Regions from separate parts of the Streptomyces sp. NBC_01390 genome, predicted to be linked through region 3. Evidence: riboswitches for the same ligand, from Rfam matches in the RefSeq annotation. Region 3 holds a riboswitch; each other region holds the start of a gene.

Region 1 (4,840 bases), 860 kb from region 3:
GCAACGGCGTCCACTCCCTTCTCACCCACCCCGAGCAACGCGCCCGCCTCCAGGCGTCCCTGGCCGACGAGGACTCCTCCGTCCTCGAAACGGGTGTCGAGGAACTCCTGCGCTACGACGGCCCGGTCGAGCTGGCCACCTGGCGCTACGCCACTCGCCCGGTCAGCATCGGCGGGCAGGACATCGCGGCCGGCGACCCCGTCCTCGTCGTCCTCGCCGCCGCCAACAGGGACCCGGCGCGGTTCGCCGACCCCGACACCCTCGATCTCGGCCGCCGGGACAACCAGCACCTCGGATACGGCCACGGCATCCACTACTGCCTCGGTGCCCCGCTCGCCCGCCTGGAGGGCCGCAGCGCGCTTGCCACCCTCCTCACCCGCCTCCCTGACCTGCGACTCGCCGTGGATACGGCCGAGTTGCGATGGCGGGGCGGGCTCATCATGCGTGGACTGCGCACCCTGCCCGTCGAGTTCACGCCGGTGCGCGAATCCGGCCAAACCTTGCCGGCGGCGCCGTAGAAGATCACGAGAAGGTGACGCTCCCTCAACAATGTGATCTTCACGTGATCTGTGCGGCATGAACTTGTGACAAGTGATCGCCTGCGGCTACGTTCGTGCACCAGTGCGATGCCCGGCATCACGCGTCGCACTGGTCCCCGCTGTCTCGTGAAAGGCAACCGCATGCTCTCCGGGAACGGTCGTCACCGTCGCCCCCGCCAGGCCCCGGCGCTGCTCGTCTCGGCCGGCGTCGCCGGCTCCGCCATCGCCATCCCGCTGCTCGGCGCAACCGGCGCCAGCGCGGCCAGTGGCACCACCTGGGACAGGGTCGCGGAGTGCGAGAGCGGCGGCTCCTGGAGTGCCAACCCCGGCAACGGGTACTACGGCGGGCTCCAGTTGACCCAGGCGGACTGGGAGAAGTACGGCGGTCTGTCCTACGCTCCGAGCGCCGACCAGGCCAGCCGTTCCCAGCAGATCGCCGTCGGCGAGAAGATCCTCGCCGACCAGGGCGCCGGGGCCTGGGAGGCCTGCGCGCTGCTGTCCGGGCTCGGCAAGGACACCGGCTCGGCCGACGTCGACACCGGTGTGGCCGGGGGCGACACCGACGGGGACAAGGGTGACGTCTCGGGGCTGGGTCTGGGAGTGATCTCGGGCTCGGGGTCGGACTCCTCTTCCTCCTCCTCGACTTCGGCGTCGCCCACGCCCTCGGGATCCCCCTCCACCGGCTCCTCGGCCCTGACCGGGGGCTCCGACTCGTCGCCGTCCCCGACGCCGTCCGGCGGGGTGAAGACCGGCTCCTCCGGCGCCGGTGACTCCGCCGGGTCGGCCACCTCACCGTCCCCTTCCGACTCGTCGCCCGGCGCGAACGGCTCGAAGAAGGGCGACAGTTCACCCGTAGGGGACGTAAAGGGTGAAGAGTCTGCCAAATCAGGCCAGAAGGCGGAAAAGACGGGTGGTTCGGGCAGTACCGAGACCTCTGCCGGTACCGGCCGTCACCGCGGCAAGGCCGAAGGGTCGTACACCGCGAGCATCGGGGACGCCCTCTGGGATGTCACCGGCTCCATCGATCTCGTCGGCGAGCAGCCCGAACCCTCCAAGCCCGCCGAGCCCACCGCCGGGAGCGACGACTTCCTTGACTCGGGCTCGGGCCTCGTTCTCCCCGGTCAGATCCTTGCGGTAGGTAGCGAACCCGGGCAAAACTAACCGGAGTTCACGTCCTGGTTTCGGGCTGAATGTCCGTTATCGATGCGGTGAGAGATAGGTCTCAGAAGCCCTGATCGTCTTTGTATTTCATCGGATCAGCTGTTTACGGTCGTCATCGCCCGCCACAGTGGGCCCCGCCGGTCGCAACGCCGAATCCTGCCAACGGCCGAACGGGAACAGTCGTCGCGTAAAGCGCCGTAGGCAGGAGCGGGGGACCCAAGGTAGGTGCCGCACCGGGCAGTTGTCCGGAGCGGCTCGGGGTGAAGCCGTACGCCGCCCGACAGGGGCGTACGGCCGGGCAACTCAACCGGCCCGAACCCGACAGCTCACCTCGCAGGCGTCGGTGAGGGGATCTTTCATGCTGTTTTCCGGCAAGGGCAAGCACCGTCGTCCGTCCAAGGCCACCCGCGTCGTCGCCATCGCCGGCGTGACCGGTGCCGCTGTCGCCGCTCCGCTGCTGGCGGCCGGCTCCGCCTCCGCCGCCACCTCCGCCGAGTGGGACACCGTCGCCCAGTGCGAGTCCGGCGGCAACTGGTCCATCAACACCGGCAACGGCTACTACGGCGGCCTGCAGTTCTCCGCCTCGACCTGGGCCGCGTACGGCGGCACGGCGTACGCCGGCACCGCCGACCAGGCGTCGAAGTCCCAGCAGATAACCATCGCCGAGAAGGTCCTCGCGGGCCAGGGCAAGGGTGCCTGGCCGGTCTGCGGCACGGGCCTGTCCAGCGCCTCCTACGACGGCGGTTCGAGCAGCAGCAACGGCGGCGGCACGAGCACGGGTACGAGCAACAACAACTCGTCCAGCGGCTCCAGCTCCAGCGGGTCGAGCGAGACCTCCACCCGCTCCACCGACAGCCAGCAGGCCTCCCGTTCGCAGGAGCGGCCCGCCGCGAAGAAGACCGTCACCACCCCGACCGGCAAGAAGGTCAAGAAGGGCGACGGCGAGTACAAGGTCGTCAAGGGCGACAGCCTCAGTGCGATCGCCCAGGCGCACCACGTCAAGGGCGGCTGGCAGAAGCTGTTCCAGCTGAACAAGGACATCATCGACGACGCCGACTTCATCTTCCCGGGCCAGCAGCTGCACCTCAGCTGATCCCGGTCACCTTCGGGCCGTGCATCCCCCAGATCCCAGCCGGCCCGAAGGTGAACCACAGGACCCTCACAGCCGTGCCTTCCAGAGTGAAGGCCTCGTGCGGGTCACCCCCCGTCCCCCACGGGCTCCCCGCTCCGGTGCGTGTTCCCCCGTACGCACCGGAGCGGGGCTTTTTGTTCCCTGGGGGAACAATGTTTACCCTCGGTTCCGTTCGTGTTCCGTCCATGGGGTGGTCGGACGGCTGGCCGATCCCCCCGAGCCGGTTAGGCTCATCAACGCGGAGCCGCCGCGGCCCCGTACTCGCGAGGCCTCAGCAGCCCCGCGTACCCGCGTCACATTCCATAAGGAGATGCTCGTGCCGTCCATCGACGTCGTCGTAGCCCGGGAAATCCTCGACTCGCGAGGCAACCCCACCGTCGAGGTCGAGGTCGGCCTCGATGACGGCAGCACCGGTCGTGCCGCCGTCCCGTCCGGCGCCTCCACCGGAGCCTTCGAGGCCATCGAGCTGCGCGACGGTGACCCCAACCGCTACCTCGGCAAGGGTGTCGAGAAGGCCGTCCTCGCCGTCATCGAGCAGATCGGCCCGGAGCTCGTCGGCTACGACGCCACCGAGCAGCGCCTGATCGACCAGGCCATGTTCGACCTGGACGCCACCGACAACAAGGGCTCCCTCGGCGCCAACGCCATCCTCGGCGTCTCCCTCGCCGTCGCCCACGCCGCCTCCGAGGCCAGCGACCTGCCGCTCTTCCGCTACCTCGGCGGCCCGAACGCGCACCTGCTGCCCGTCCCGATGATGAACATCCTCAACGGTGGATCCCACGCGGACTCCAACGTCGACATCCAGGAGTTCATGATCGCCCCGATCGGCGCGGAGTCCTTCTCCGAGGCGCTGCGTTGGGGCGCGGAGATCTACCACACCCTCAAGAAGGTGCTGAAGACCAAGGGCCTGTCCACCGGTCTCGGCGACGAGGGCGGCTTCGCCCCGAACCTGGAGTCCAACCGCGCCGCGCTCGACCTCATCATCGAGGCCATCAAGCAGGCCGGCTACGTCCCCGGCGAGCAGATCGGCCTGGCGCTCGACGTCGCCGCGTCCGAGTTCTACAAGGACGGCAAGTACGAGTTCGAGGGCAAGTCCCGCACGGCCGCCGAGATGACCGAGTACTACGAGGAGCTCGTCTCCGCGTACCCGCTCATCTCCATCGAGGACCCGCTGTACGAGGACGACTGGGCCGGCTGGAAGACCATCACCGACAAGCTGGGCGACAAGGTCCAGATCGTCGGCGACGACCTCTTCGTCACCAACCCGGAGCGCCTCGCCCGTGGCATCGAGGAGGGTTCGGCCAACGCCCTGCTCGTCAAGGTCAACCAGATCGGCTCGCTGACCGAGACCCTGGACGCCGTCGAGATGGCGCAGCGCAACGGCTTCAAGTGCATGATGTCCCACCGCTCCGGCGAGACCGAGGACGTCACCATCGCCGACCTCGCCGTCGCGGTGAACTGCGGCCAGATCAAGACCGGCGCCCCGGCCCGCTCGGACCGCGTCGCCAAGTACAACCAGCTCCTGCGCATCGAGGAGATCCTCGACGACGCGGCGGTCTACGCCGGCCGCTCGGCCTTCCCCCGCTTCAAGGGCTGACCCCGACCTGGGTCAAGGCATAGCCAGTCGTACGTACGTCCCCGTACCCGGTCCCGTACCGTGTGCGGGGACGTACGCGCGTGTGAACGGGAGGCGGGAACATGGCCGTGAAGGACCGGGACCGGTTCTCCACCGCGACCAGGATCAAGCTGCTCGGCGAGCAGACGGCGGCCCGCGTCTACCGTTCGCAGACCAAGCGTCAGGCCCGCCGCTCCCGCCTGACCGGCCGTGCGGCCCTGCTCGTCCTGGTGCTCTGCTCGCTGATCGTGGCGCTGGCCTACCCGATAAGGCAGTACGTCTCCCAGCGCGCCGACATCGCCGACCTGGAGCGCGAGCGCGACCAGGCCAGCCGGCGGGTCGAACAGCTGCGCGACCTTAAGGCGCGCTGGCAGGACGACTCGTACGCGGAGC
Region 2 (4,840 bases), 1.7 Mb from region 3:
GCGGCAGGAACTGGCGTAGGCACGGGGGGTGTTGCTGGAGAGAGGCCGAACGTCGTCCGGTTCGGACGGAGACCGATGGGCCGAACGATCCGTATTCTCTGGATCATGGCCGCTCCCACCGCATACGCACTTATCGCCACCGACCTGGACGGAACGCTTCTGCGTGCCGACGACACGCTCTCCGACCGGTCGCGCGCCGCGCTGGCGCTCGCCACGGCCGCCGGCGCCCGGCATCTGGTCGTGACGGGACGGCCGGCGCCGAGAGTCCGGCCGCTGCTCGACGACCTCGGTGCCGGGGGGCTCGCGGTGTGCGGGCAGGGGGCGCAGGTGTACGACGCCGGCGCGGACCGTCTGCTGTGGTCGGTGACCCTGGACCAGGAGCTGGCGGAGACCGCGCTCGGCAAGATCGAGGCCGAGGTCGGGCAGGTGTACGCCGCTGTCGATCAGGACGGTGTGGACGGGCTCACGCTCATCGAGCCGGGCTATCTGATGCCGCACCCGACGCTGCCCGCGGTACGGGTACGGCACCGGGACGACCTGTGGGCCGAGCCCATCAGCAAGGTACTGCTGCGCCACCCGTCCCTGTCCGACGACGAGTTGGCGTCGGCGGCGCGCGGAGCGGTCGGTTCCCTCGCGACGGTCACCATGTCGGGGCCGGGCACGGTCGAACTCCAGCCATGCGGCATCACCAAGGCGACGGGGCTCGCGCTGGCCGCCGAGTATCTCGGGCTGACCTCGGCCGCCACCATCGCCTTCGGTGACATGCCCAATGACATCCCGATGTTCGACTGGGCGGCCCACGGAGTCGCCATGGCCAACGCCCATCCCGAACTCAAGGCCGTGGCGGACGAGGTCACCCTCTCGAACGAGGACGACGGCATCGCGGTGGTGCTGGAGCGGTTGTTCGGGGGCGGGTCGGTCCGGTAGCGCCGGTAGCGCCGGTAGCGCCGGTAGCCCCGGTAGCCCCGGTAGCCCCGGTAGCCCCGGTAGCCCCGGTAGCCCCGGGGCTACCGCCCTCCGGTCCGCCCAGGCCCGGGTCTACCGGACCTGGGCCTGGGCGGCTACTGGTCTTCGGGCGAGCCGGCCCGGGGTCGGACTAGTAGGCCCCGAACACGTTGTCGATCGATCCGTAGCGAGCCGCCGCGTAGTTGCAGGCGGCGGTGATGTTCGCGATCGGGTCGTAGGGATCGAACGAGGTGCCGGCGACGTGGTACGCGGCGAAGGTCGGGTCGATGACCTGGAGGAGGCCCTTGGAGGGGGTGCCGGCTGCCGCGTTCGAGTCCCAGTTGTTGATGGCGTACGGGTTGCCCGACGACTCGCGCATGACGTTGCGGTAGATGCCGTCGTACGTTCCGGGGATGCCGTGCTGGGCCATGATGTCGAGCGACTCGCGGATCCAGCCGTCCAGGTTGTTCGCGTAGTACGTCGTCGTGGACGACGTGGCCGACGGGGCGGCCGATGCCGCCGTCGCGGTCAGGAAGGGGAGGGCCAGGGCTACGGCGGCCGTTCCGGTGATGGCGACGGTGCGCGTGAGCCTGAACGGGCGGCGTGCGGCTCTCGCGGGGTGGTGCTGACCTCGTACGGGCATGGTGGGTCCTCTCCGGCGCCTGCGAGGTGAGCTGTCGGGTTCGGGCGGGAGATGCCCGGCCGGGCGCGCGGTCGGCGCACGGCTTCACCCCGAGCCGGACCGGCGCGAACGCCCGGACCGGCGGCTTACCTGGGTCCCCCGCTCCTGCCTGCGTGAGTCATGTGTGTGGGTGGGTTTGCTGCTCTGCGGGCGGTGGCAGGATTCGGCGGTCCGCCCGGTGTGGCGCGAAACGTATGCGAGAGCACATGGATCGAACAAGGGGCAGAAATGCAGGACTTACCCATTTGGGGTGCTCATTACGGATAAAAGGGGCAAGTGGGAGATGGTGCCTGAGAGGCAACTTGCCTTTAGCGAATGGGTAGTTTGCGAAGTGCGGGCGAAGGGAGGTCGCCGTGGGCGTGACTCGAATCACGGGCCGGGGGTAGTCGTGACACGAGTGGGATGAGCAAGGGGTTTGGGGTATTTGATGCAGCTTGAAGGCTCATGTCCATTGCGTGGTACTGCGACATGTTGCGAGGCGTTGTGGGTGGCGGAACCTCTGGCGCGGTCCGTGACGTTGTTGTGGTGACGGTCGCGGTGAACGGTGGGGATGAGGTGACACATGCGCGTGAGAGCCCGTCGGCGGGGCGCGGGATGCTTATAAATGTCCATGCTTTGGACTGATCAAAAACATTCCGGTCGTGATCCGATAACGCCTGGCCTGGACGGGCGGGCGCTAGCGGTGATCGAAACGTGACCGGATACGCTGACTCGAGTGATGGCAGCGATCTATCGACACACCGTGTGACCGCCAGTAGACACCAGCAGACAGGAGATCCCTCGTGACCGTCGTCGGGCCGTTCGGGCTGAGCGTGCGGGACCAGGCTCTCGAAGCCGATGTCCAGGCCGGATTGGCGGCTGTCGAGGAAGGGTTGCTCGAAGCCACCAAGAGCGAGGTCCCCTTCATCACGGAGGCCGCGCAGCATCTCGTGCGTGCGGGCGGGAAGCGGTTCCGGCCACTCCTCGTGATGCTCGCGGCACAGTTCGGGGACCGGCACGCGCCGGGCATCGTGCCGTCCGCGGTGGTGGTGGAGCTGACCCACCTCGCGACGCTGTATCACGACGACGTCATGGACGAGGCCGAGGTTCGCCGAGGTGTGCCCAGCGCCAACACACGCTGGGGGAACTCCGTCGCGGTCCTCACCGGGGACTTCCTGTTCGCGCGGGCCTCGCACATCCTCGCCGACCTCGGGCCCGAGGCGGTTCGGGTGCAGGCGGAGGCGTTCGAGCGGCTGGTGACCGGGCAGATCCTGGAGACGGCGGGACCGTCGGACGGCCGGGACCCCGTCGAGCACTATCTGGACGTGCTGGGCGGGAAGACCGGGTCGCTGGTGGCCGTGGCCTGCCGGTTCGGGGCGATGATGTCCGGGGCCGACGACAGTGTCGTGGATGTGCTCACCCAGTACGGGGAGCGGCTCGGGGTCGCCTTCCAGCTCGCGGACGACGTGCTGGACATCGCGTCCGACTCCCACGAGTCGGGCAAGACGCCCGGGACGGATCTGCGGGAGGGCATTCCCACGATGCCCGTGCTGCGGTTGCGGGAGCGGGTGGCCCGGCTGGGGCTCGCCGAGGACATCGCGTTGTGCGAGTTGCTGGACTCCGACCTGAGTGACGACGCCCGGCACGCGGAGGCGCTGGCCCGGCTGCGGGCGCATCCGGCGCTGGAGCAGGCCCGGCGGGACACCGTGCGGTACGCGGAGGATGCCCGGGCCGCGTTGGCGCCGCTGGTGGAGTGCGACGCGAAGGCCGCCCTGGTGGAGATGTGCGACGCGGTGGTGCATCGGGCCGGCTGAGGAGTCGGGCCCCGTCGGCCCTCACCGAGCCCTGGCCCCCTAGGGGTCAGGGGAAGCTACGCCTCCTCATGTCATCCCGTAGCAGTACACGGAGTTGAGCCCAAGGTCTGACGATTCCTCCTCGTCGATTTGGTGAGATGGAAACCAACCACTCCTCACCGGTTCGGGTGAGAATGGCGGCTCAGGGTGGACAAGTGTGGGACGGACAGCCGCCGCCGACGACGGAGGTAAGGCACACATGGCACCGTACGAAGAGGCCAAGGCCGGTAACCGGATCGAGGCCGAGATCGAGGCCGAGGACGTGCCGTCCCGGCGCCGCAAGGCCGCGCGGTACGCCGCCCCGGCCGCGGTGATCGGTCTGACGGTCGCGACGATCGGGCTGGTACCGGCGTTCGCCGGCTCCGGTGACCCCGATCTGCCGAAGATCAGCGCGCAGCAGCTCATCGAGAAGATCGCCGCGTCGGACGTACAGCAGTTGTCCGGCACGGTGAAGATCAGTACGGATCTGGGACTGCCCGACCTCGGCGGCCTGGAGAGCGGCCTTCTGTCGGGCGGTGGCCTCGGCGGGGCTTCCGACGGCTCGGGGTCGGCCGCCGATCCGAGCGCCAAGCTCCTCGCACTGGCGTCCGGCACACACACGATCCGCGTCGCCGCGGACGGCCCCGACAAGCAGAAGCTGTCGCTGCTGGAGAAGGCCGCCGAGTACAGCGTGATCCACAACGGCGACGAGGTGTGGGCGTACGACAGCGCGTCGAACGAGGCCTACCACGCCACGGCCCCCGCGTCCGAGAGCGGCAAGGACAAGGGCGACAGCAAGGGCAAGGACCAGCTCCTGCCCGGTGACGACACGGGCGCCACGCCCGGGGAGCTCGCCCAGGAGGCACTGAAGGCGGTCGACGGCACGACCTCAGTGACCGTCGACGGCACCGCCCAGGTCGCCGGCCGTGACGCCTACAAGCTGGTCATCAAGCCGAAGGCGTCCGGGTCCACGGTCGGGGCGATCAGCATCGCGGTCGACTCGAAGACCGGGACCCCGCTGAAGTTCACGCTCACCCCGGCGAGCGGCGGTGCCGCTGTCGTGGACGCCGGTTTCGTCGACGTCGACTTCGCCAAGCCCGCCGCCTCGACCTTCGACTTCACCCCGCCCAAGGGCACGAAGGTCACCGAGGAGGGCGCGGGCAACGCCGAGGAGGCACCGAGCACGGAGCGCGGCAAGGAGTTCGGCAAGGGCTTCGGCAAGGAGTTCGACGGCGACCACAAGGGACCTGAGGGTCACGGGTCGGCGGACGGCCTCGAAGGCGATGGCGGCAAGGTCATCGGCGAGGGCTGGAACTCCATCCTCACGTTCGACTCGGGGGCCGAGAGCGGTGTGCCGTCGGGCGGCGGCTCGTCCGACGCCGGTGCCTTCGGCGGCTTCCTC
Region 3 (4,840 bases):
CGCGGGCTGTCGACCGCCGTACCGGCGCGGTACTTGCCCGTGAGGAAGCCGGAGGCCAGCGCGTAGTACGGGACGGCGGCAAGACCCGTACGGGAGGCGATGTCGCGCCGCGGGCCCTCGTAGGTGTCGCGTGAGACCAGGTTGTAGTGGGGCTGGATGGCCACGTACTTGGCCAGGCCCTCACGGTCGGAGAAGTCCAGCGAGTCCTGGAGCCGCTCGGGCGAGAGGTTGGAGGCGGCGATGTACCGCACCTTGCCCGCGGTCACCAGTTCGTCGAGGGCGCCGATGATCTCCTCGACGGGCACCTCGGGCTGGTCGAAGTGCGTGAAGTACAGGTCGATGTGGTCGGTGCCGAGGCGGCGCAGGGAGGCGTCGGCGGCGGCCTTGATGTTGCCGCCGGAGAGGCCGGGATACTCGGGGTGCTGGCTGACCTTCGTGGCGACCACGATGTCCGAGCGGTTGCCCCGCGCCTTCAGCCAGTTGCCGATGATCGTCTCGGACTCGCCGCCCTTGTTGCCGTCGACCCAGGCCGAGTAGACGTCGGCGGTGTCGATGAAGTTGCCGCCGGCCGCGGCGTAGGCGTCGAGCACCTCGAAGGATTGCGTCTCGTCGGCGGTCCAGCCGAAGACGTTGCCACCGAGGGCGAGCGGGAAGACTTCCAGGTCCGATGAGCCGAGCTTGCGAAGAGCAGTCATGCTCGTCGTCAACGCCCGCCACGGAGGCCCCCATTCCGTCCGGTTCACGAAGACTGTGTGAACGACGCACAGCAAGAGGCCGGGGAAAGTGCCTCCCCGGCCTCTAGGATGCGGCTTCTACTGCTCTACGGCTTCGGCTCTACGGGTTGAGGCCCATGCTCCGCAGCCACGCCATCGGGTCGATGCCGGCACTGTCCGAGCTGCTGGTGTGCACCTCCAGGTGGAGGTGGGCCCCGGTGACGTTGCCGGTGGCGCCGACGCGGCCGATGACGTCACCCGTGGCGACCTTCTGGCCGACGCTGACGTTGATCGACGACTGGTGGGCGAACCACAGCTCGGTGCCGTCGTCGAGGGTGAGGATGGTGCGGTAGCCGTACGAGCCGCTCCAGCCCGCCTCGGTGACCGTGCCGCTGTGGATGGCCTTGATCGGCGTACCGGTGGGCGCAGCGAAGTCGAGGCCGGTGTGGTAGCCGGAGGACCACAGCGAGCCGGCCTGACCGAACGTCCCGGTGATCGTGTACGAGGAGGTCGGCAGCGTGTACTGCTTGGCGAGCGTGGCGAGACGCGCGGCCTCCACCTTCGCCGCCGCGGCCTCCGCGATCTTCTTCTTCTCGGCGGCGACCTTGGCCGCGGCCTCCCGCTTCACCTTGGCGGCCTCGGCGGCGGCCTTCCTCGCGGCGGCGTCCTGGGCGGCCTGCTGGACCTTGGCCTCGGCCTGGTCCTTCTGCTGCTCGGCCTGGAGGATGATGCGGCTGCGCAGGGCCTCGCCGGCGTCGCTGGTGCCCTGCTCGGTCTCCTCGGGAGTCACGCCGACGCTGCTGAGCGCGGTGGCGGAGCCCTTGGGCTCGTCGTCCGAGTCGTGCGTGAAGGGCGAGCCGACCGAGGGCAGGTCGGGGATGGAGATGGAGACCGGCGGCTTGCCGCTCTGCGCGGTGGCCATGCCGGCCCCGCCGACAGCGGCTATGACGCCGACGCCGAGAACGGTGGAGCTGCGGGCGAGCCCTCCGCCGCGCTGCTTGCCGACGCGGTGCCGGCCGCGAACAGGGCGGGTGGAGTCCGCGCTGGGATTCCACTCCTCCCAGGGGCCCTCGTCGGTGCGGTAGCTGCCGAAGCCGAAGGTCGGGATCTTCCCGTCCTCGGTCTCGCTGCTGCGCCGGTTCGGCACGGAGGGGGCTTCTGGGGCGGGCGGGTTTGACGCCACGTGGGCGTGCTCCTTTCCTTCCTTCTCGCCTACCGGGTTAGCTGACGGGTTCGGAGCAGGAAGGTCTCCTACGCGCGTATACCGGCCGTGTTGCCACGGAGGCGGACGAGCGATTCACCCCAAGTTGGTGGTTCCCCGGTTCCCTTGCGGGATTAGGCACTTGCGCACGGAGCCGACTCTTGTGACGGCTGGGACTACCGCGCTGCGTTATCGAACGTTAATAGACCTGGACACCGGATTCCAAGCTGTTCCCGTTGATCGTTAATCCTTTTCCCGAGGACTTTCTGGGTCACCACCGGTGAAAATCGGGCGAGTTGACCATGCCGTAAGTGACTGCCGAGTTTTGACGGAGTGTCAGATGTTATGCGGAACGAGATCGTTCACTCACCCTTGGTGACAGGCGATGACAGCCGACCTTCGACGCGATCGACGCGGGCACAAACGACTCAGGGAACGACTCAGGGCCGGAAAGCCACTTTCGTGGTTTTCCGGCCCTGGGCCTTCAGTAGCGGGGACAGGATTTGAACCTGCGACCTCTGGGTTATGAGCCCAGCGAGCTACCGAGCTGCTCCACCCCGCGCCGCTGAACACAACTATACGCCATCCGCGGGACCTCGATCACCAGCCTCGGTCGGGGTCCGGTGCCCGGGCCCCGCGGAAGCGGCACGTCAGCCGGGCAGGTGGGCGTTGGGGGCCTTGGCCCGCTCCGCGAACTCGGGGAGTACGACGACCTCGACGCCCTCCCCGGAGAGCAGCCCGTTCCCGTCCGCCGCCACCACGAAGGTGTCCGGCTCACGCCAGGCGGTGACCACCCGGCGGACGCCCGCGTCGAGGATCAGCCGGGCGCAGGGGGCGGGGCGGGAGGCTCGGCGGGCACAGGGCTCCAGGCTGCTGTAGACGGTGGCCGTCCGGAGCCGGGGGTCGGCCGGGTCGAGCTTCGCGAGCGCGGACTCCTCGGCGTGCACGACCGGGTCGCCGCCCTCCCGGGAGTGCCCGCGCGCCAGTTCCGTACCGTCGGCGGCCACCACCACCGCCCCCACGCTGAACGCCGTTCGCGACGGCGGACACAGCTGGGCCAGTTCGCACGCCAGTGCCAGCCAGTGCCGGTCGGCGGCGGAGGCGAGCGGGCCGGCGCCGGGGGCCGTGGGCTCGTACCGCATCAGGACGACGTCCTCGATACGGCGCGTCTCCGTGAGCCGGAGCCGGCCGCCCTGGTAGCCGCCGGGGCCGAAGAGACGGGGGGCGTCGGGGTCGCCGACGAAGAGGGGCGCGAGGACGAGCTGGAGTTCGTCGGCGAGGCCCTGCCGGAGAAGCTGGGTGTGGACGGTGCCACCACCCTCGACCATGAGGCGCCGGACACCCCGTACGTCATGCAGGTGTTCGAGCAGGGCTCGCCAGTCGAGCGCGCCGGGGCCCAGGGCCACGATGTCGACATCGGCGCCGAGGCCGGCCCGCCGGGCCTGTTCGGCACCCTTGTCCGTCGTGTACACGGCCTTCTCGCCACCCGTGTGCCAGAAGTTGGCGGCCGGGTCCAGCTCCCCCGATCCGCTCACGGTCACCTTGAGCGGATACTCGGGCTTTCCGGCCGCCAGCCGCGCGGCCCGCCGCTCGGGCGAGTTGACCAGGAGACGCGGGTTGTCGGCGCGGATGGTGCCGGCGCCGATGAGGATGGCGTCGCTGGCCGCCCGTACCTCGTCGACGCGGTCGAAGTCGGCGGGGCTGGAGAGCAGCAGCCGCTCGGGGCCGGTGTCGTCCAGGTAGCCGTCGAGAGAGACGGCGGCGGACAACAGGACGTGCGGGAGGGGCATGGGGCACTCTCTTCTTGTACCAGTGAGCTCGTGACCGGCGAGCTCTTGACCGGCGAGCTCTTCTTGACCGGGCGAGCTTGGTTCAAGTTTTAAACAAACCTACACTGGTGTCATGACGACCCGCTGGCTCACCCTCGAGGAGCAGCGCGCGTGGCGCGCGTACGTCGCGGCCTCCCTGCTTCTGGAGGACGCGCTCGACCGGCAGCTCCAGCAGGACGCCGGGATGCCGCACCTCTATTACACGATCCTGGCGTATCTCTCCGAGACGCCCGAGCGGCGGCTGCGCATGACCGATCTCGCCGAGAAGCTGAAGATCACGCGCAGTCGGCTGACGTACGCGGTGGCCAGGCTGGAGAAGGACGGTCACGTACGGCGCGAGGCCTGCAAGTGGGACAAGCGGGGGACGGTCGCCGCGTTGACCGAGGAGGGCATGGCGGTGCTGGAGCGCACCGCACCGGGGCATGTCGCCACGGTCCGCGCCGCCCTCTTCGACCATCTGACCCCGGAGCAGGTGGGCCAGCTGGAGGAGATCGGTACGCGGATCGAGCGGGCGCTCCAGGGGGACGGGACGGAGTCGGCGCCGGAAGGCCTGCCCTGGCTGCGCAGGTCGTCGCCGTCGTGCGACTCCGGCGACTCCGGTGCATGAGGGCTGTCACAATTCCATTGCTTTAACTTTGAAGCATGGGGTAGGGTCACTCTTCGTACAAGGATCTGCTTCAAATCTGAAGCAAGGCTGCTGAGCAGGAGCAGGTCCGGAGGATCGATCGGACCGACCCGGGAGCCCCGCATGCCCGACTTCACCGCCGCCACCCAGCGCTCCCGTGTCCGGGTACCGCTCCGCTTCCACGACGGTTACAGCGTCGACACCGAGCTGGTCACCTTCCACGGCCTGACCGACGGCCAGGAGCACGTGGCGGTCGTCCTCGGCGAACCGAAGCCCGGCACCACCCCGCTGGTCCGGCTGCACTCCGAGTGCCTCACGGGTGACGTCTTCGGCTCGGCCCGCTGCGACTGCGGCCCGCAGCTGCGCGAGGCCGTCGAGCGCATCGCCGAGCGCGGCGGCGTCCTGCTCTACCTCCGCCAGGAGGGTCGGGGCATCGGCCTCTACAACAAGCTCGACGCGTACGCCCTCCAGG
Region 4 (4,840 bases), 3.5 Mb from region 3:
GCCCCCGCTTCGTACGGCCCGCGCTGTCCGTCCGGAGCGACGAGCGCCGGGGCACCGAGTGGCGCTTCGAGGCGTACGAGACCGAGGGCGGCGACGACGGGGACGAACTGCGGCTTCGGTTCCGTGACGCGGGGCTGGCGATCACGCTCCACTACCGGATGCGCCACGACGTGGTGGAGCGCTGGGTGACCCTCGCCCATGACGCGCCCGAGGGAGCCGGCCCGCTGGAGCTGCTCCGTGCGGACTCCGCCACCTGGACGCTTCCCGAGCGCGACGGCTGGCGCCTCTCCCAGCTCCATGGACGCTGGGCCGCCGAGTCCCGTCTCGTGCGGACGGACCTCACCTACGGTGAGAAGGTCATCGGCAGCCGGCGCGGCCACACCGGGCACCATCACCTGCCCTGGGTGGCGCTCGACACCGACGCGACCGAGGAGCAGGGCGAGGTGTACGCGTGCGCGCTCGGCTGGTCCGGCTCCTGGCGGATCGCCGTCGCCCAGCTGCCCGACGCGCGTGTGCAGATCACCGGCGGCGCCGGATACGACGACTCCGGCCTGCTGCGCCTGGCGGCGGGCGAGTCCTTCACCACGCCCGTCTTCGCGGGGCTGTGGACCGACTCGGGGCACGGCGGGGCGAGCCGGGCGTGGCACACGTACCAGCGCGCGTTCGTCGTCCCCGACGCGGACCGGGACCGGCCCGTGCTCTACAACTCCTGGGAGGCCACGGAGTTCGACATCTCCGAGGAGCAGCAGGGGACGCTGGCCCGGCGGGCCGCCGCGATCGGTGTCGAGCTGTTCGTCGTGGACGACGGCTGGTTCGGGGCCCGGACCAGCGACCGGGCCGGTCTCGGTGACTGGACGCCGAACCCGGACCGCTTCCCGGCGGGTGTCAAACCGCTCGCCGAGTACGTGCAGGCCCTGGGTATGCGGTTCGGCATCTGGGTCGAGCCGGAGATGGTCAACCCCGACAGTGACCTGTACCGCGCGCACCCCGACTGGGTGCAGTTTCAGCAGGGACGGAAGCGGACGGAGTTTCGCAATCAACTCGTCCTGAACCTCGCCCGTGAGGATGTCCGCGAGTACCTCTGGGAGCAGCTCGACGGGCTGCTCTCCAGTGCCCCGATCGACTATGTGAAGTGGGACTTCAACCGTTGCTTCACCGACGCCGGCTGGCCCGGCGAGGACTACCCCCAGCGGCTGTGGGTCGACCACGTGCACGGGCTGTACGCCCTGCTGGACCGGTTGCGGGCGGCCCACCCCACGGTGGCCTTCGAGTCCTGCTCCGGTGGCGGCGGCCGGATCGACCTGGGGGTCCTCGCCCGTACGGACCAGGTGTGGACCTCCGACAACACCGACCCGCTGGACCGCCTCGCCATCCAGGAGGGCTTCAGCCAGATCCATCCGGCGCGGGTCATGGCCGCCTGGGTCACGGACAGCCCGAACACCCAGCTCAACGGCCGGGTCAGCTCGTTGCGCTTCCGGTTCGTGAGTGCGATGGCCGGGGTGCTCGGCGTCGGCGGCGACCTCGCCCGGTGGACGGAGGAGGAGCTGACCGAGGCCGGGGAGTGGGTGGGGCTCTACAAGGAGATCCGGCCCGTCGTACAGCGCGGCGACCTCTACCGGCTGCGGCGGCCGACCGGTGGACTGAGCGCGGTGCAGTACGTGCTCGGGGACGAGACCGTCGTCCTCGCCTGGCTCCAGGCGCAGCACCACGGTGAGCCGCTTCCGGCGCTGCGGCTGCGCGGGCTCGACCCGTCGGCGACGTATGAATGCCGCGAAACGGGCGAAATCCACAGAGGGGCCGTGCTGTTGCATCGCGGCCTGCGAACCGGGCTGAAGGGTGACCTCGATGCGGCAGTTTTCCGACTGCGTCGCATCTGACACTTCTGTCCGTTATGGCGCCTTAATTACAACTCGCCGGGAAATGGGGGTTGCTGTGAATCGGGCGCGTGAGCAGGGTCATATTCGTGACGGTGTGTCGCCGTCATGTTCACGTAATTTCGGCGTGATTAAAGGAAGTTCAAGGGGCTGAAAGATCCGGAATTCACGGACAGTGACCGGGAATTCCGGGGAGGATCACAGGAAACCCGTACACAGGGAACCTGAAGCTTGTTTCCGTGCGTCTTGGTCGCTTACGTTCGCCACCAATCCGGACGGACGCCCAATCCTGCCGCCGCCCGGAGCCCCCATCGAACACCCGAGTACGGCAGGAGCGGGGGACCCACAGGTAGAACGCCTGTTCCGGTCTCTGGAACAGGCTTGGGGTTAAGTCACGTTCAGGCGTGGCCGGACATCTCCAGTCCGCACCCGACAGCTCACCTCGCAGGCGACGGAGAGGAATTCGTCATGCCCGCGAAGGGTAAGCACCGCCGTCCGAAGTCCCAGCGATTCACTCGCTCGATAGCCGTCGCCGGAACCGGCGGAGCGGCTCTCGCCCTGCCGTTGCTGGGAGCCACCGGCGCCCATGCGGCCACGGCGGAGTCCACGACTCAGGCTGTTCAGTCGCTTTCGGAATCAGCCAAGTCCGTAACGGCCGATTCCGTTTCCGTGCACACGGCAAAGACCGAAAAGGCTGCCGCAGCGAAGAAGTCGGGCGTCAGGACCTACGCGGTCCGGTCCGGCGACTACCTCTCGAAGATCGCCCATGAGGAGAGCGTCAGCGGTGGCTGGCAGAAGCTCTACTCGGACAACCGGACCGCCATCGGCGCCGACCCGAGCCTGATCCACCCCGGTCTGAAGCTGACGATCGGCAAGAAGGCCGCGTCGACCTCGTCGTCCGCCGTGGAGTCCTCGTCCTCCTCGAAGTCCACGCGGAAGACGGAGTCCAAGCCTGCCGCCGAGAGCGCGACGGCCGACACCTCCACGACGACCGAGGCCGCCGACACCAGTAGCTCCAGCAGTTCCAGCGGCTTCACCCTTCCCGTGACCGGCGCCACCATCGGCACCGGTTACCACGTGGCGGGCAGCATGTGGTCCAGCGGCTACCACACGGGCGTCGACTTCGTCGTCCCGACCGGCACCTCCCTCAAGGCGGTCGGCGCCGGCACCGTCGTCTCCGCCGGCTGGGGCGGCGCGTACGGCAACCAGGTCGTCATCAAGCTCGCCGACGGCTACTACGCCCAGTACGGCCACCTCTCCCAGCTCTCCGTCTCGGCCGGCCAGACCGTGAGCGAGGGGCAGCAGATCGGTCTCTCCGGCGCCACGGGCAACGTGACCGGACCGCACCTGCACTTCGAGATCCGCACCACTCCGGACTACGGATCCGACATCGACCCGGTCGGCTACCTCCGCTCGAAGGGTGTCGCCGTCGGCTGACGCGCACCTCGTGCACGGACGTCCGTCAAGGATGTCCACCCAGTGCATCCACGTACATCCACCGAAGGCCGGCCCCGATCCCGGGTCCGGTCTTCGGCGGTCTCCGACGTACTACGTCGGCTGCGGCGCCAACGCCAACACCGCGACCCGGCTGCGCCGTTACGCCACTTCAGGATCACCGACTTCAGCGTCCGTGAGCTGCGTCTCCCCGTTATTCCGGGTTGACCAACACTTGACACGTGGCTTATCTCACCACACGTCAACCCCTTCCTACGGTCGCGTAGCTCACATCGGAAGGTGAATCATGGGCCGATGTGGCAGACGATTCGAAGAATGACAGCAGAGCAGTGATCGGGTCGTACGTGGCGGTGGGGGACAGCTTCACCGAGGGCGTCGGCGACCCCGGCCCCGACGGGGCGTTCGTCGGCTGGGCGGACCGCTTCGCGGTTCTGCTCGCCGACCGGCGCCCCGAGGGCGACTTCGACTACACGAACCTCGCGGTACGCGGGAGGCTGCTCGACCAGATCGTGGCCGAACAGCTCCCCGTCGCCAGGGAGCAGGCGCCGGACCTGGTCTCCTTCTGCGCGGGTGGCAATGACATCATCCGGCCCGGCAGCGACCCGGACGAGGTCGCCGAGCGATTCGAGCGGGCGGTGATCGGCCTCACCTCGGAGGTCGGCACCGTGATGGTGACGACCGGGTTCGACACCCGCAACGTCCCTGTCCTGAAGCACATGCGCGGCAAGATCGCCACGTACAACGGCCACCTCCGGGCCATCGCCGACCGGTACAACTGTCCGGTCCTCGACCTGTGGTCCCTGAAGACCATCCAGGACCGCAGGGCCTGGGACGGCGACCGGCTCCATCTGTCGGCGGAGGGCCACACGCGCGTGGCGCTGCGCGCGGGGCAGGTGCTCGGCCTCGAAATCCCGGCCGACCCGGACCAGCCCTGGCCGTTGCTGCCTCCCCGGGGCACCTTGGAGATCCGCCGCGACGACGTCCAGTGGGCCCGCGAGTACCTGGTCCCGTGGATCGGGCGGCGGCTGAGGGGAGAGTCGTCGGGGGACACCGTGACGGCCAAGGGGCATCTGTCGCCCGACGACATCAAGAGCCGTATCGACTGGGTCGCGTGAGCGAGTCGTTCGCGTGAGTCGATCGCGGGGCTTCGACACTTCTCGGCGCCGGGCGGGCATCCACAGCCCGTCCGGCGTTTGAGGACGAGGCCGTTCAAGCCGAAGGCCGATGGCCGAAGCGGGGGTCCAGGGGCGCAGCCCCAGGTCGACGACCAGGTCACTCACCTGGGGCCGGTCAACGCCGCCCGCTCAAGGCCCAGTTCCCCGGCCAGCGCAGCGTCCACCCACTGCTCGGCGCGCGTCCGTGACACCCCGTCGTACGCCGTCAGCTGGACGGCCAGCCCGTCCAGCAGCGCCGTGAGCCGCAGTGCCGTGCCGGCGGGGTCGGGGCACTCGAACTCGCCCGCGGCCACCCCCTCCGCGATGACCTCGGTGATCGCGGCCTTCCAGCGCCGG

What was found. A riboswitch is a leader RNA that binds a small molecule or an ion and turns the genes downstream of it on or off. The one in region 3 is predicted to bind cyclic di-AMP.
Region 1: another riboswitch for cyclic di-AMP. It lies ahead of OG241_RS34175 (transglycosylase family protein); the one in region 3 lies ahead of OG241_RS30285 (M23 family metallopeptidase).
Region 2: another riboswitch for cyclic di-AMP. It lies ahead of OG241_RS22670 (transglycosylase SLT domain-containing protein); the one in region 3 lies ahead of OG241_RS30285 (M23 family metallopeptidase).
Region 4: another riboswitch for cyclic di-AMP. It lies ahead of OG241_RS45725 (peptidoglycan DD-metalloendopeptidase family protein); the one in region 3 lies ahead of OG241_RS30285 (M23 family metallopeptidase).

What each region holds. Positions count from the first base shown of each region.
Region 1 covers NZ_CP109551.1:7,563,799-7,568,638, forward strand. The annotation lists gene OG241_RS34165 (cytochrome P450) at 1-518, shown strand, start outside; gene OG241_RS34170 (transglycosylase family protein) at 681-1,700, shown strand; cyclic di-AMP (ydaO/yuaA leader) riboswitch at 1,884-2,055, shown strand; gene OG241_RS34175 (transglycosylase family protein) at 2,059-2,793, shown strand; gene eno (phosphopyruvate hydratase) at 3,143-4,429, shown strand; gene OG241_RS34185 (septum formation initiator family protein) at 4,531-4,840, shown strand, end outside.
Region 2 covers NZ_CP109551.1:5,029,419-5,034,258, reverse strand. The annotation lists gene OG241_RS22675 (HAD family hydrolase) at 106-927, shown strand; gene OG241_RS22670 (transglycosylase SLT domain-containing protein) at 1,097-1,588, opposite strand; cyclic di-AMP (ydaO/yuaA leader) riboswitch at 1,592-1,758, opposite strand; gene OG241_RS22665 (polyprenyl synthetase family protein) at 2,410-3,420, shown strand; gene OG241_RS22660 (LolA family protein) at 3,659-4,840, shown strand, end outside.
Region 3 covers NZ_CP109551.1:6,702,163-6,707,002, reverse strand. The annotation lists gene OG241_RS30290 (aldo/keto reductase) at 1-695, opposite strand, end outside; gene OG241_RS30285 (M23 family metallopeptidase) at 835-1,896, opposite strand; cyclic di-AMP (ydaO/yuaA leader) riboswitch at 1,908-2,065, opposite strand; tRNA gene OG241_RS30280 (tRNA-Met) at 2,403-2,476, opposite strand; gene OG241_RS30275 (dihydrofolate reductase family protein) at 2,565-3,704, opposite strand; gene OG241_RS30270 (MarR family winged helix-turn-helix transcriptional regulator) at 3,817-4,350, shown strand; gene ribA (GTP cyclohydrolase II) at 4,492-4,840, shown strand, end outside.
Region 4 covers NZ_CP109551.1:10,221,818-10,226,657, forward strand. The annotation lists gene OG241_RS45720 (alpha-galactosidase) at 1-1,877, shown strand, start outside; cyclic di-AMP (ydaO/yuaA leader) riboswitch at 2,181-2,338, shown strand; gene OG241_RS45725 (peptidoglycan DD-metalloendopeptidase family protein) at 2,343-3,311, shown strand; gene OG241_RS45730 (DUF6250 domain-containing protein) at 3,343-3,612, shown strand; gene OG241_RS45735 (SGNH/GDSL hydrolase family protein) at 3,659-4,444, shown strand; gene OG241_RS45740 (TetR/AcrR family transcriptional regulator) at 4,606-4,840, opposite strand, start outside.